Regions from separate parts of the Geobacillus sp. 47C-IIb genome, predicted to be linked through region 2. Evidence: predicted binding sites of a transcription regulator. Region 2 holds the regulator's gene; the other holds the start of a gene.
The links. The regulator Rex, encoded in region 2, represses fermentation and respiration genes when NADH is low (regulators of the CRP and FNR family bind a similar motif). The targets are predictions, from matches to a motif close to TTGTGAAATATTTCACAA.
Positions count from the first base shown of each region.

Region 1: the regulator Rex is predicted to act here: its motif matches at 1,858-1,875, upstream of IC804_RS00955 (nitrate reductase subunit alpha).

Region 1 is NZ_CP061473.1:177,374-185,165, reverse strand. Features, by position in the region: gene IC804_RS00955 (nitrate reductase subunit alpha) at 1-1,796, opposite strand, end outside; gene IC804_RS00950 (metal-dependent hydrolase) at 1,969-2,472, shown strand; gene IC804_RS00945 (alpha/beta hydrolase) at 2,548-3,297, shown strand; gene IC804_RS00940 (tetratricopeptide repeat protein) at 3,716-7,792, shown strand, end outside.
Region 2 is NZ_CP061473.1:2,190,056-2,197,847, forward strand. Features, by position in the region: rRNA gene rrf (5S ribosomal RNA) at 216-332, shown strand; gene tsaE (tRNA (adenosine(37)-N6)-threonylcarbamoyltransferase complex ATPase subunit type 1 TsaE) at 609-1,067, shown strand; gene tsaB (tRNA (adenosine(37)-N6)-threonylcarbamoyltransferase complex dimerization subunit type 1 TsaB) at 1,064-1,804, shown strand; gene rimI (ribosomal protein S18-alanine N-acetyltransferase) at 1,764-2,216, shown strand; gene tsaD (tRNA (adenosine(37)-N6)-threonylcarbamoyltransferase complex transferase subunit TsaD) at 2,213-3,226, shown strand; gene IC804_RS11205 (ABC-F family ATP-binding cassette domain-containing protein) at 3,569-5,500, opposite strand; gene moaC (cyclic pyranopterin monophosphate synthase MoaC) at 5,599-6,087, shown strand; gene IC804_RS11215 (redox-sensing transcriptional repressor Rex) at 6,103-6,744, shown strand; gene tatA (twin-arginine translocase TatA/TatE family subunit) at 6,760-6,912, shown strand; gene tatC (twin-arginine translocase subunit TatC) at 6,933-7,676, shown strand; gene IC804_RS11230 (DUF4305 domain-containing protein) at 7,738-7,792, opposite strand, start outside.

The DNA of each region.
Region 1 (7,792 bases), 1.6 Mb from region 2:
CCGTTTTGCAATTTTGCCGGTCCAACCCAGTCGCGAGCGGTGGCGATCGTCTGCCATCCTTCCGCTGGGCGCAGTTTCTCTTGCCCGACGTAATGGGCCCAACCGCCGCCGTTGACCCCTTGGGCGCCGACGAACAAGACAAGGTTCAGCACAGCGCGATAAATCGTATCCGAGTTAAACCAATGGTTAATGCCAGCACCGACGATGATCATCGACCGGCCGTTCGTGTCGATCGCATTGTCAGCAAACTCGCGGGCGATTTTCACGACAAGTTCGCGCTTGACGCCGGTGATGGCTTCTTGCCATGCCGGGGTGAACGGCACATCGTCATCGTACGAACGGGCGACTGTGCCGCCGATGCCGCGGTCGATGCCATAGTTGGCCAAAATCAAGTCATAGACGGTCGTGACGTAAACGTCTCCCGTTACGGTTTGCACTTTTTTCACTGGAACCGCGCGTTCGATCGTTTTTCCGCCGTCAGCGGTGAAATATGGAAGCTGGATCGAGATGACTTCATCTTCGCTCCCTAAAAACGACAGGCGTGGCTCAAGCGGCTGTTCTGTTTCCTCATCAACAAGACGCAAGTTCCATTTTCCTTTGTCTTCCCAGCGCGTGCCGATCGTTCCGTTCGGCACGGCAAACGAGCCGGTGTTCTCGTCGTAGATAACCGGCTTCCATTCAGCGTTTTCGGTATGTTTGCCAAGATCTTTGGCCAACAAGAAGCGGCCGGCCGTCCATGCACCGCCGTCTTGTTTTAAAGTGACGATAAACGGAAAATCGGTGTACGTTTTTGCATATTGTTCAAAGTACGGGATAGTCCGTTTGACATAATATTCGTTTAAAATGACGTGCCCCATTGCCATAGCCAAAGCGCCGTCCGTTCCTTGTTTCACCGACAGCCAATCATCGGCAAATTTCGTCGACTCGGCGTAATCAGGGCTGACGGACACAACTTTCGTGCCGCGGTAGCGCACTTCAGCTAAAAAGTGAGCGTCCGGCGTCCGGGTGAGCGGGACATTTGAGCCCCACGTGATGATGTAACCGGCATTGTACCAGTCGCTTGATTCCGGCACGTCCGTTTGATCGCCCCAAATTTGCGGCGATGCCGGCGGCAAATCGGCGTACCAATCATAGAAGCTTAACATCGGTCCGCCCATCAGTTGCATAAACCGTGACCCAGCGGCATGACTGACCATCGACATCGCTGGGATCGGAGAGAAGCCGACATTGCGATCTGGGCCGTATTTTACGACCGTATATAATAAGGAAGCAGCGACAAGTGTCAATGCTTCGTCCCAGCTGACGCGCACGAATCCACCTTTCCCGCGCGCCTGTTTGTAGCGCTTTGCTTTTTCCCGGTCTTCGACGATGCTTTTCCACGCTTTTAGCGGATTGTTTGGGTAATAGGTAAGCGCCTCACGCCACATGTCAAGCAAGATGCCGCGAACATACGGGTATTTGACGCGCAGCGGGCTGTACATATACCATGAGAAGCTCGCGCCGCGCGGGCAGCCGCGTGGTTCAAAGTCTGGCATATCCGGTCCGGTCGACGGATAGTCGAGCTGCTGTCCTTCCCACGTGACAATGCCGTTTTTGACGTAAATGTTCCAACTGCATGACCCAGTACAGTTGACGCCATGAGTTGAACGGACGACTTTGTCGTGCTGCCAGCGTCGGCGGTATGCATCTTCCCAGGCGCGGTCGCCGTAGGTTACTTCGCTATGTCCATCGGCTTGACGCTCGATCGGACGAATATATTTGAAACGGTTAGCGAGTGGAGATCGTCTTCGCTTCATTTTGTTCACTCCTTAATTAGCGTTTTGTACTTTTAACTATAGCCATGATGTCAATAACGCGATGTTAATTTTGTCACATTTGGTCGCATTGTCACAAATTCGTCAAAGAAGCGAACAAATATTCTTTGTTATGGTATAATGGGAAAAACAAGGAAGTTTGAGGGGATGTTCGTTGCGGTATTCGAGTCATGTGATCGTTTCATTATGCCTCGGGGCGTCGGTATCCACGTATACGGCGCTTCCGTTTACTGCTGCCTATACGGCTGGTCTTGTCATCGGCAGCCTTCTTCCTGATATTGACGAGCCGTCGTCGTATGTCGGACGCCGTTCGTTTGGCGTCGCAAGTAAAGTCAAAGAAGCATTTGGCCATCGTGGCATGACGCATTCGTTCATCGTCTGGGGCGTGCTTGCTGCCCTCGTGTGGCGCGACTCATCGTCGCCGTTCGCCGCCGGGATCGTGCTTGGCTATTTGTTTCATATTATTGAAGACTTTTTTTCTGTCCAAGGGGTGCCTTTGTTTTGGCCGTTTTCTTCGAAGCGGTGGAAAGTGCCGCTTTATCGGACGGGAAAAGGGATGGAAAAAGTGTTGGTTTACGCTGCCTTAACCGGCTTCGTTTATTTCGTGGCCAACGGATTGTTCCGCGAGTGGTGGCAATCGATTTTATTCATTTGGTGAGAGGTTGAAAAAGGAAACGGAGATGGGGGCGGCGAATGTATATGGATGAAAAAGACAGATAAGGGAGAGGACACGATGAAAGAACGATATCCTGTACTTCCCGGCGCAGAGCCGTTTTACGCTGAAAACGGGCCGGTCGGGGTGCTGTTGTCGCACGGGTTCACGGGCACGCCACACAGCATGCGTCCGCTTGCTGAAGCGTATGCCCAAGCCGGTTATACCGTTTGCTTGCCGCGCTTAAAGGGGCATGGGACGCACTACGAAGACATGGAACGAACGACGTTCCACGATTGGATTGCCTCGGTCGAGGAAGGATATGAATGGCTGAAACAACGATGCCAAACCATTTTTGTCACCGGGCTGTCGATGGGTGGGACGCTCACGCTTTATTTGGCGGAACAGCACCCGGAGATTTGCGGCATCGTGCCGATTAACGCCGCTGTCGATATTCCGGCCATCGCCGCTGGGATGACGGGTGGTGGCGAGGTGCCGAGGTATCTTGACTCGATCGGTTCAGATTTGAAAAATCCAGATGTGAAAGAATTATCATACGAGAAAACACCAACTGCATCGCTCCTTCAGCTGGCTCAATTGATGGAGCATGTGAAAGAAGAGCTTGGACGCATTACTTGCCCGGCGCTAATTTTCGTTTCCGATGAAGACCATGTTGTGCCGCCTGGGAATGCCGATATCATTTTTCAAGGCGTTCAATCGTCAGAGAAAGAGATCGTCCGTCTTCACAACAGCTACCATGTAGCAACATTAGATTATGATCAGCAAACGATTATCGAACGGTCACTTCAGTTTTTCGCCAAACATGCTTGAACGCTCTCCCGTCTACGCTCACGCTGAGAAGGGGAGATCTTTTCCGTTCGCGATGATGCATGTGTCTGCTTGCGACCCATTCTGTCGAAAACAGGGTGGGTCATTTCTTGTTTCTTTGTCGTTATTTTTCTAAAAAAATATATGGTTGTTTTAGGTGGCTTGTTCTAAACTTATTACTAAAGTAGAAGGGGAAGAGAGATTACTAAAGTAGAAGGGGAAGAGAGAAGAACAAGATGGCTTCTTATCCTCTATTTTCTCTTATTTCGAAGAACAATGTGCGCAGGTAGGATCATGTATTTGTTCGAAACATCAGCGGTTTCAATGATATCGATTGACATTCATCTCCTACCGCTCGCAACCTACATATTCCTTAAGGAGGCAGCTTTTTGCCGGAACATGATAAAGGAGTTTTTGTTGCATGAACCATATTGAACATATCGCATCGCTCGTTGAAGAAAAACGAATTGTAGACGCCCTCGCTGAAGTGCGGCCACAGTTAGAAAAGGTCGGATTGTTTGGATGGCGGTCACTGTTGGCGTCATGGGACAGCATCGAACCGTTCCGGGCGCTCATCCGGCTGTTTGATTATGCGCTTATGTACCGCCATAGCGGGCTTATCGCCCGCTACGCCCACCGCAAGTTGAACACATTGCAGACGTTGGCTTGGGTGTGTGATGAATGGCTTGAGAACCGCCGGCCACTTGATGTTGAAGAGGCGCTCCTACCGCGCCTTGCCAAAGCGCTTCAAGGCAAGACCGACGAGCCCGACGAAGCAATCGCCCGGGCGGCGTTTACGTTAGTGCGCGCCTTGTTGGATATGCGGCGAGTCGATGAGGCACGTGAATGGATGAATGTGGTCGCCCGTTATGAGACGGTGTCGATCCATGACAAATGGGGCTATTTTTATATCGAAACCGGCGACCGGAAGCGAGCGGAACAAGTGATCCGCTCCGGGCTGGACGACTCGGAGCGCGGCGATATGTGCTATTTGCTTCTGGCTGATCTGTATGCGCTTGATGGCCGTCATCACGAGGCGTTGGCCGTTCTTGAGGAAGGAAGACGGCGTTTCCCGCAAGTGTTGTCGTTTTACGCGGAACGCGTGCGCCGCTTGCGCGATGTGCGCGCCTACCGTGAGGCGCTCGCGGCGATGGAAGAGCTTGACCGCTTGAATCCGCTTCATATGCATCGCCGTTATTTCGCCCATGTGCGCGCAGAACTGTATTATCAGCTAGAGGAATGGGAGAAGCTTGAGTCGTTGGTGAGAGCCGAGCCGAGGCTTGAGAAAACGCCGTACGCCCGCGCGCTTGGGCGGCAAAGGGAGCGGGCGGTCGTGCTGCCGCTTGTTTCAGTTGTTCAAAAGCATAACTATTGTGTGCCGGCGAGTTTAGAAATGATGCTTCGCTTGCTCGGTTCTCCCCGGACGCAAGATGAAGTGGCGGAGCATATTTTTGATGTGCGTGGTTCTAAATTATCAACGACGGTTCATTATTTGGAGAAGCTCGGGTTTGTTTGCCGCTTTTTCATCGGTTCACCACCGCACTGGAAGCGGCTCATTGATGAAGGGATTCCAGTGCTCTTGAGCGTTGATTACGAGCAGTCGTCGCACGTACAAGTGTTGTTTGGCTATGATGAGCGGCTCGGGGCGTTTTACGTGCAAGATCCAAACGTATTCGAACCCTTTGTCGTTCCAGAAGAAGAGCTCGAAAAATGGTACGCCGGGACGCATTATTTGTCGATTGTTGCGCTTCCCCGGGAAAAAGTTGCCCTTGCTGCGGAGCTTCCTATTGAGGAAGACCGTTATTTCCGGGAACTGCATGCCTTTGCGGAAAAGATGGATGAAGATGAACAGGCGTATTTCGATGCGTTTGTTGCTTTTTTGCGCCAGCATGAGCATATTCCGTACACATGGCTATATACGGTCAAACATTTTGGCAGTGATGAGGCGAAGACGCTTGTGCTTGACTATGCTGAGCGGGTTTTGGAACGATATCCCGAGCATAACGATTTATTGCTAGTAACAGCGAAAGCTTATGTTTATATACAAGAAATGGAGCGGGCGGAACAGGCGCTGAAACAGGCAAAAGGAAAAAGGCAAAGCCCGCTGTACCATTACTTGCGCGGACGCATTGCCTTTTTTATGAGCCGCTATGAAGAAGCGGTCCGCCATTTTCGCGCTTCGCTTCAGCTTGATCCGGATCAGCCGGAAGTGTGGAGCTACACGGCGCTCGCTTCGGCATATGCTGGCTATACTGAAAGGGGGCTGGTTTGTTCACGCATCGCTGTCCATTTGCACCCGGGCGATCTGTTTATCGAAACGAACCATGGCTTGTTGTTGTTCCACGCGAAGCGTTTGGCTGAAGCGCGCAAATGGTTTGATCACCTCGTGCGCCGCGAGCGGCGCGACGCTCATCTTTGGTATGAGCGCGCCCGCTGCGATCTGGAGCTTGGCCACCGGCGTAAGGCCGAGCGCGGCTTTCGTGTTGCCAAGGCGCTCGATCCGCGGGAGCCGTACCCGTATGTCATGCTTGCTGACTTGTATGATGACGATGGTAAACGGGAACAGGCGAAAGCAGTGCTCAAAGAAGGGCTCGCGGCCGCGGAACGGTTGGCGCTGCTTTACGTTCGACTCGGCGACGCTTATATGGACGAAGGGGAGGTGGAACAGGCCGCCTCATGCTACGAAAAAGCCATTCGTCACGATGACAACGACGTGTTTGCCCATCTTGGGCTGGCATCTGCCCTGATGGAGCGCGGACACGTTGAAGCGGCGAAACGGCACGTGATGGAACAGCGCACTCGTTTTGCCGATGATAGCGAATATTGGCTAAACGCCGGCAAGTGGCTATTGGTCCATGGGGTTGCCAATGAGGCGGAGGGAAAACAACTGGCGCTCTCATGGCTTGAGAACGGGCTTCGCCTCGCCGAATTTGATATCGAAGAAGTGTATGAGTTTTACATTGACCAGCTGACAACGCCAGCTCTTCGAGAGCGCGGCCGGACGTTTTTGGAACAGCTCATTGCCGCTCGTCCCGGCCTAGCTCCGGCTCATTCGGCCCTCGGTGTCCTTTACGAGCGGCAAAGCCGGCCGTCCAAGGCGATGGCAGTTTATCGAAAAGCCGCTGCCATGGGCCATCCGCTTTCATTATACCGGTTGGCGGAGCTGTGCAGCGCCCTCGGCCGCTACGAAGAGGCAAAACAGCATTATGAATCGTGTTTGGATGCCGATCCGTCGTTTGCCCTTTGCCATTTTCGTCTGGCCGCGCTATACGAGATGGAAGGAAATGAAGAGCAGCAGCACGCGCATTTGCTTGAGGCGGTCCGGCTTGCCCCGCTGCGTGCAGATATCGAATCGTTAGCGGCGCTCCTCGAGCCATCTGCGTTGCTTCAAGCGTTAGCCGATGCCCGCCGTCTGGCCGGGGATGTATGGTATTATGACAGCCTCGGGTATGTATACGGGGCGCTTGGGCGCGAAGATCAAGAAAAGATGGCCGTCGAGAAAGCACTTGCCCTTGAGCCGGATCACCGTGAAGCGCTTCGCCATTACGCGAATGTGCTTCACCAAGAAGGCCGTACGAAAGAGGCGATCGAGTTATTCGAACGATTGATGATGCACCATCCTGACGATGAATCGTTGTATTCGGCATATGTCGCTCTTTTTCCGAAAACCATGCGCGGTTTAGGAAAGCTTCGCCATCGGTTGGAGCGGCTAACCATCGATCGTCAAGAAAAAAGTGTTGTTTATCGAAATGCGGCCGCCGCTCTCCTTCCGTATTTGGAAGGAGAGCGGAACAAAAACGAGGCGGGGGCGCGCTGGTGGACAAAAGCGAAACAATGGGTTGGAAGAGTTTCTGTGCTTTCGATCGCCATGGATTTGTATGAGGAAGCGATCCATCTCGACCGCGGCCATCACGAAGCCTATGGGCAGCTCGCCCGCCTTTATGCGGCTGCCGAGCTGGAGGGCGATGCTGTCAAAATGTGGCGCAAAGCGCTTGCTAACGTTTGGGATCCTTCGTTGGCGCGTGAATTTGTAGAATATTTATTGGCGGCTGATGACGTTCGAAAACGGCAAGAAGCACAGTCATGGCTTGATCGATTGCTCACGGACGAACCGGATGATTTGGAATTGCTCACATGGCAGGCGGTTATTTGGCTCAAGAGCGGACAACAGGAGAAAGCCGAGCGGCAATTGCAGGTGATCGTTGCTGAGGAGCCGCTTGCTCGCGAAGCATTTATGTTGCTTAGCGAACAATATATGGAGACCGGCCGCTACGCTGAAGCGGCAGCGCTTTGGGAGCATTGCGCCCATTGGTATGCTGAAGATACAGAATGGCACCTGCAGTTGGCCGCTATTTACGAGGAAATGGGGCATCTCAATCAGGCGCTTGCGACCATTGAACGGCATGCTCATGTGTCGGAAGATATCCGCCTTCGTTACGAGCGCGCTCGCTATCTTTCACTTCTTGGGCGTTTCGATGAGGCGAAGCAAGAGCTCGAT
Region 2 (7,792 bases):
AGACGCGCTGGAGGGCCTGCGAGGAGGCTCGAACCAAGCAAAGCTTGGTTCTGCGTGGGTGGTGCCACAGGAGCGTATGCAATGTGTCGCCGCCACAGCAGGACCGAAGCGTCGCGAGCCGATGGCGGCCGGAGCTAGACAGTACGAAAAGCGGAGGCTTCTTCCCACCAAACGGTTATCTAGTTTTGAGGGAATGATCCCACAACTTCATATTGCCTAGTGGTGATAGCGGAGAGGAAACACCCGTTCCCATCCCGAACACGGAAGTTAAGCTCTCCAGCGCCGATGGTAGTTGGGGCCAGCGCCCCTGCAAGAGTAGGTCGCTGCTAGGCAATTCCATTCACCAGGGAGTAGCAACACGCCTAATTCCCTTTTTTCTTTTTTATGAGCCTAATTATACTAGGACTGTCCTTCAGGCTAAGCAAACGGTCTGATCAGGACAGTCCTTTTTGTCATCTCGACCCCGGAAGTGGAAATGGGAGAGCGCTCAATAGGTTCTTTTCGTGTCAATCTCGTTTTTGACGTTGAAAGTGGCAACATGATGTTTTGTTATGGTACAATTTCAAAAGCGAGAGTGAAGATGATAAAATGGAATAAGGTGGAACGTGATGGAGCAGTTGGAACTTATAGTGCATTCCCCTAAAGAGACAAAGGAGATCGCCCGACGACTAGCGGAACAGCTTGAGCCAGGAATGGTCATCGCCTTGGAAGGCGATTTAGGTGCAGGAAAGACGACATTTACGAAAGGGATTGCTGAAGGGCTAGGTATTACACAAAATGTCAACAGTCCGACGTTTACGATTATTAAGCAATACGAGGGGAGACTCCCGCTTTACCATATGGATGTGTACCGTCTTGAGGACGAGTGGGAAGACCTTGGGTTTGATGAATATTTTGCCGGCGATGGCGTTACAGTCGTTGAATGGGCGCATTTGATTGCAGGTCAGCTGCCGAACGAGCGGTTGACGGTTCATTTGTATCACCATGGCGATAGTGAACGAAAATTAGTGTTTGAACCGTTAGGGCAGCGTTACGAACAGTTATGTAAGGAGATTTTTGCGTCATGAAGATATTAGGAATTGATACTTCAAATATGCCATTGGGTATTGCCTTGATGGATGGGAATGTCATTAAAGGGGAAATCATCACGAATGTGAAAAAAGATCACTCAGCCCGGGCGATGCCGGCCATTGAATCGTTGCTTCGGCAGTGTGGGATTACCCCAGACGAGCTTGATTTGATCGTTGTTGCTAAAGGACCGGGATCATATACAGGGGTGCGGATCGGTGTAACGATTGCGAAAACGCTTGCTTGGTCGCTAGGCATCCCGATTGCCGGCGTTTCGAGCCTCGAAGTGCTCGCCGCTAATGGCCGTTATTTTCCCGGAGTGATCGTTCCGCTATTTGATGCGCGGCGCGGACAAATTTATACTGGTCTTTATCGTTATGAAGGCGGTGTGCTCCGCTGCCTTGAGGAGGACCGGATTGTCGCTGCTGATGAGTGGGCTCATCAGTTAAGTCAGCAGGGAGAGGATGTATTGTTAGTTGGTGTGGATGCGCCGTTATATAGTGAACTGTTTCGAAATCATTTAGGCGAGCGCGTTCATGTTGCCCCACCATCGTTGGCGTTGCCGCGCCCGAGTGAGTTAGTTATGCTTGGAAAAGAAAAAGAACGCGAGAACGCCCATGCGTTTGTGCCGAATTATATCCGTCTTGCCGAAGCGGAGGCGAAATGGCTCGCGAAACAAAAAGGGGAAGGAACCGATGGGGATCGATGTACAATTTCGTCCAATGACCATCCATGACATTGACGAGGTCGTACAAGTAGAACGGGCGTCGTTCACCGCACCGTGGAGCCGCGAGTCGTTTTATAATGAGCTGATGTACAATCGTTATGCCAAATATATCGTTATGGTGCACCGCGGACGGATCATCGGATATGGCGGAATGTGGCTTGTCATCGATGAAGCGCATGTGACAAACGTAGCCGTATTGCCACAATTTCGAGGGCAAAAACTTGGTGAAGCGCTGATGCGCCGCCTCATGGATCTCGCAAAACAGCATGGCGCGGTGACAATGACGCTCGAGGTACGTGTGTCCAACCATGTTGCCCAATCGTTGTACCGTAAGCTCGGGTTCCGCAATGGCGGCATTCGCAAACGGTATTATCCTGATAATTTTGAAGACGCACTAGTAATGTGGGTGAAATTGATATGAACGAAGACGTATACGTATTAGGCATTGAAACAAGTTGCGACGAAACGGCGGCAGCCGTTGTGAAAAATGGAAAAGAAATTGTATCGAATGTCGTCGCCTCACAAATGGAAAGCCATCGTCGATTTGGTGGTGTCGTGCCGGAGATCGCTTCGCGCCATCATGTCGAGCAAATTACGCTTGTGATTGAGGAAGCAATGCAACGAGCCGGGGTATCGTTTTCCAACCTTGATGCCGTGGCCGTGACAGCGGGGCCGGGCCTTGTCGGGGCGCTCCTTGTCGGAGTGAATGCGGCGAAAGCGCTGGCGTTTGCCCATGGGTTGCCGCTTGTCGGGGTGCATCATATTGCTGGCCATATTTACGCCAATCAGCTAGTGGCTGAGATGAAGTTTCCGTTATTAGCGCTTGTCGTTTCGGGCGGGCATACGGAGCTTATCTACATGGAAGAACACGGGAAGTTTACAGTGATTGGCGAAACGCGCGATGATGCCGCCGGTGAGGCGTATGATAAGGTGGCGCGGGCTTTGGGTCTTCCGTATCCAGGGGGACCGCATATCGACCGATTAGCTCATGAGGGCGAACCAGTCATTGATTTGCCGCGGGCGTGGCTTGAGGAAGGATCATATGATTTTAGTTTCAGCGGCTTAAAATCGGCGGTGCTCAATACGCTTCATAACGCAAAACAGCGCGGTGAGGAGATTGACCCGAAACACATGGCTGCGAGTTTTCAAGAGAGTGTTGTCGATGTGCTGGTGACCAAAACGGTGCAGGCGGCGAAACAGTACCGCGTTCGGCAAGTGCTGCTGGCCGGTGGGGTGGCGGCCAACCGCGGGCTGCGGTCCGCGCTACAAGACAAAATGAAGGAGCTTCCGGGCGTTGAGCTCGTTATTCCACCGTTGTCGTTATGCACCGATAATGCGGCGATGATCGCTGCAGCAGGAACAGTGCTGTATTGGCAAGGCAAGCGGTCTGATTTGGCTCTCAACGCCAATCCGGGCTTGCCGCTTGTTTAGTGTAAGAAGGGAAATAAAGAGGGGAAGACAGGGCGGTTGCTTGCAGCAGGCGAGCAAACCGCCTTTTTTGTTTGTGGGAACAAGCTTCGGCTGCTTGCGGCGAAAAGGGACTGTGTATATTTTTATCCACAGGTTGTGGACAATGTGGAAAAGATGAGAAAACACCATAAATATAAGGAGAATAAATACACAACGGTTTTTGCACAAAAAAAGAATTTTTTTTGTGGATAATGTGGAAAAGTTGGTGAATAACTTATATTTCATAGGTGTGATTGTGAATTGTTTTGTGGATAATGTGACTAACTTAAAAACAGCCCGCCAAAATAACGGGCGGGCTATCGGTTAGAGTGAAGAGTAAAGCTGTTCCCATTCAGCCAATAACTTTTCGACTTGCCGTTTTCGTTCCTCGTTTTCTTGCGATAACCGTTGTACTGTTTCATAATCGCCATAAATGGACGGATCACATAGCTGTTGTTCCACTTCAGCGATTTGCGCCTCAAGTGTTTCGATCTCGGCCTCGATTTCATCTAGACGGCGCTGGCGCTGGCGCTGCCGTTTTTTCTCTTCCTTTTCTTGCTTATAAGCGGATTTGCTCGATTCGTTGCTATCCTGCGTTTTGTCAGGACGGGCGTCAAGGCGCTCCAATTCGCACATCTCCGCTTTTTTGGCGATGTAGTAATCGTAGTCACCTAAATATTCGGTGAGGCCATCGCTCGATAGCTCAAACAGCTTTGTCGCAATCCGGTTAATGAAGTAGCGGTCGTGGGAGACGAACAAAATGGTGCCTGGATAGTCGATGAGCGCTTGCTCGAGCACCTGTTTGCTATCGAGATCCAAATGGTTGGTTGGCTCGTCCAAAATAAGAACGTTCGCTTTTTGGAGCATCAGTTTGGCGAGCGCTAGACGCGCTTTTTCCCCACCGCTTAACGCCGAGACTGGTTTTAAAACGTCATCTCCGGAAAACAAAAAGTTACCGAGCACGGTACGGATTTCCTTCTCGGTTTTATCTGGGTAGTCGTCCCATAGCTCATCCAGCACTCGTTTATTCGATGACAATTCGGCCTGATTTTGATCATAATAGCCGATTTGGACGTTTGAGCCGTAGCGAAGCTTTCCCGCTTGGACAGGAAGCCGCTGCGCGACCGCCTTTAGCAATGTTGATTTACCGATGCCGTTCGGTCCGACTAAGGCGACGCTTTCTCCTCGCGTGATGCGAAAGCTGATTTGGCGGATGACAGGTGTTCCTTCGCCGTAACCAACGGCTAGTTCCTCAGCGGTGAGTACTTCATGGCCGCTCGGCCGTTCAATTGTAAAGGAAAAGGATGCCGATTTTCCATCGCCAGTGGGGCGTTCAAGCCGTTCCATTTTTTCTAGTTGTTTTCGACGGCTTTGCGCGCGTTTGGTCGTCGAGGCACGGGCGATGTTGCGCTGGATAAAGTCTTGCAGCCGGGCGATTTCTTCTTGCTGTTTCTCATATCGTTTTAATTCTTGTTCATACTGTTCGGCCCGCTGCTCCAAATAGCGGCTGTAGTTGCCTGTATACCGCTTGAGCTTCGTGTTGGATAGCTCGTATACTTCCGTGACGACTTTATCCAAAAAATAGCGATCATGGGAAACGAGCAGGACGGCACCGGGGTACGCCTGCAAGTATTGTTCCAACCAGGAGAGTGTTTCAAGATCCAAATGGTTGGTCGGCTCGTCCAAAATCAACAAATCTGGCTTAGACAATAGAAGCTTCCCGAGAGCGAGACGTGTCCGCTGCCCACCGCTTAATGAGGAGATAAGCGTTGTTTTATAATCATAGGAAGAAAACTGCAGACCGTGTAAGACCGAACGGATGTCGGCTTCATATTGATAGCCGCCCTGTTCTTTATATTGTTCTTGTAGTTCGTCATACGCTTTGAGTATTTTTTCATAGCGGGCAGGGTCAGCGAGTACATCCGGGTCACCAAGTTGGGAGCCGAGTGCTGCTAGCTGCTTTTCGATGGCTAGAAGTGGCGCGAACACTTCGAGCATCTCGTCCCAAATAGAGCGCGACGAGTCAAGCCCGCTATTTTGTGCCAAATAGCCAATCTTAATATGACTAGGCTTGATGATTTCGCCGCTGTCATAAGAAAGTTCTCCGGCGATGATTTTTAACAATGTCGATTTTCCTGCGCCGTTGCGGCCGACGAGGGCGATTCGGTCACGGGATTGTACTTCTAGTTTTATATTCGATAAAATAAGGTCAGCGCCAAAATATTTCGTGAGCTGGTGCACTTGCAAAATGATCATGTCGTTTCACCTCTCGGAATAGTTTAACGTATGTCGCCAAAACGGTCAAAGACAGATAAACAAAAATCGTGTATAGTGTATAATTGGAGGAGATTGTTTTGTCGTCGTTTACTCATTTCAATGAGCAAGGCCGCGCGAAAATGGTCGATATTACGAACAAGGAAGATACGGTGCGGGTCGCAGTGGCAAAAACGAGCGTCACCGTCAGCGAAGAGATTTATGAAAAAATGACAAACAACGCCATCGAGAAAGGTGACGTGTTGGCAGTGGCCCAAGTGGCCGGGGTGATGGCAGCGAAAAAAACAGCCGATCTCATTCCGATGTGCCATCCGCTCATGTTAAAAGGTGTCGATATCGCATTTTCATGGGAAAACGAAGCGGATGCATATAAACTCGTCATCACCGCAACAGTGAAAACGAAAGGGAGCACAGGGGTGGAAATGGAAGCGCTGACGGCCGCCTCGGTATGTGCGTTGACGGTGTATGATATGTGTAAAGCACTTGATAAAGGGATGATCATCGGTCCGACGTATTTGGTCGAGAAAACGGGCGGAAAGTCCGGCCATTATCGACGGAAAACCGATTAGCTGGGGGATGAAATGATGAGTAACGAACAACCGAAAATTCCGCAAGCAACCGCGAAGCGGCTGCCGCTGTACTACCGGTTTTTGAAGAATTTGCATGCGTCAGGAAAACAGCGTGTGTCCTCCGCCGAATTAAGCGAGGCGGTCAAAGTCGATCCGGCGACCATCCGCCGCGATTTCTCGTATTTTGGCGCGCTCGGCAAAAAAGGGTATGGGTATAATGTCAATTATTTGTTGTCATTTTTCCGTCGGACGCTTGAAGAGGATGAAGTGACGGAAGTCGCCTTGTTCGGTGTCGGAAATTTAGGTACGGCCTTTTTAAACTACAATTTTTCCAAAAACAACAATACAAAAATCGTGATGGCGTTTGATGTTGATGAACAGAAAGTGGGGACGACCGTCGGCGGCGTGCCGGTTTACCATCTCGATGAACTTGAGGAGCGGCTTTGCGGAAACATTCCGGTCGCCATTTTAACTGTGCCAGCCGTCGCGGCTCAAGCGCTGACTGACCGCCTTGTCACCCAAGGGATTAAAGGCATTTTAAACTTCACTCCGGCACGGCTGAATGTGCCGAAACATATTCGCGTTCATCATATCGATTTAGCCATTGAATTGCAGTCGCTCGTCTACTTTCTGAGAAACTATCCATTGCCATCATAAAGGAGAGAATAAAGCGTGAAATACATTTTGATTGTCCTTGTGATTTTGTTGCTGTTTGGCACGAAAAAATTGCCGGAGCTAGGACGGTCGGTCGGCCAGTCGTTGCGCGAGTTTAAAGACGCGACGAAAGGGCTGACTGATGACGAGGAAAACAAAACTGACCGATGACAAGGCAGGATGGGGAAACGATGAACAACAAAGAAATGTCGGTGTATGAACATCTTGGTGAACTGCGGAAGCGGCTGATCATTGTACTCCTCTTTTTTGTCACGGCGCTCGTTGCCAGTTTCTTTTTTGCTGATGATGTCATTGTCTATTTGCAGCAAACGGCTGAGGCGAAGCAGTTGACGATGAACGCCTTCCGTCTCACTGATCCGATTAAGGTATATTTTCAGTTTGCCTTCGTGATCGCTGCTGTGCTGTCCGCCCCGGTGTTGCTGTACCAAATTTGGGCGTTTGTCAGCCCAGGATTGTATGAAAAAGAGCGGAAGGTGACACTCAGCTATATTCCGGCATCGATTTTTCTTTTTTTAGTTGGCGTCGGTTTTGCTTATTTTGTCTTGTTTCCGTTTGTCGTCCGGTTTATGAATGAGCTTGCTGATCGACTGGACATCCAACAAATGATTGGCATTAACGAATATTTTCAGTTTTTGCTCCATCTCGTGCTGCCGTTTGGTATCGTGTTTCAGCTGCCGATCGTCGTCCTGTTTTTCACCCGCTTAGGGCTCATTACGCCGCAGTTGCTTGTACGCATCCGCAAATACGCGTATTTGGCGTTGCTGATTTTGGCGGCAGCCATTACACCGCCTGATGTGTTGTCGCAGGTAATCGTCATGATTCCGCTCACGCTTTTATACGAAGGAAGCATCTGGATCGCCAAAATTGGCTACCGAAAGGCGCAGTTGGCGGCGGAACAAGAAAGCAGTGAGTAAGATCGTGCACAGCAAAAAGAGAGTGGTTATACAGAAAAAACCCTCCCCCAATGGGAGGGTTTCAACGTTTTGGGGCGAAAAACAGGCGGAAGGCGGTGCCAAAATCAAAGGCGGCA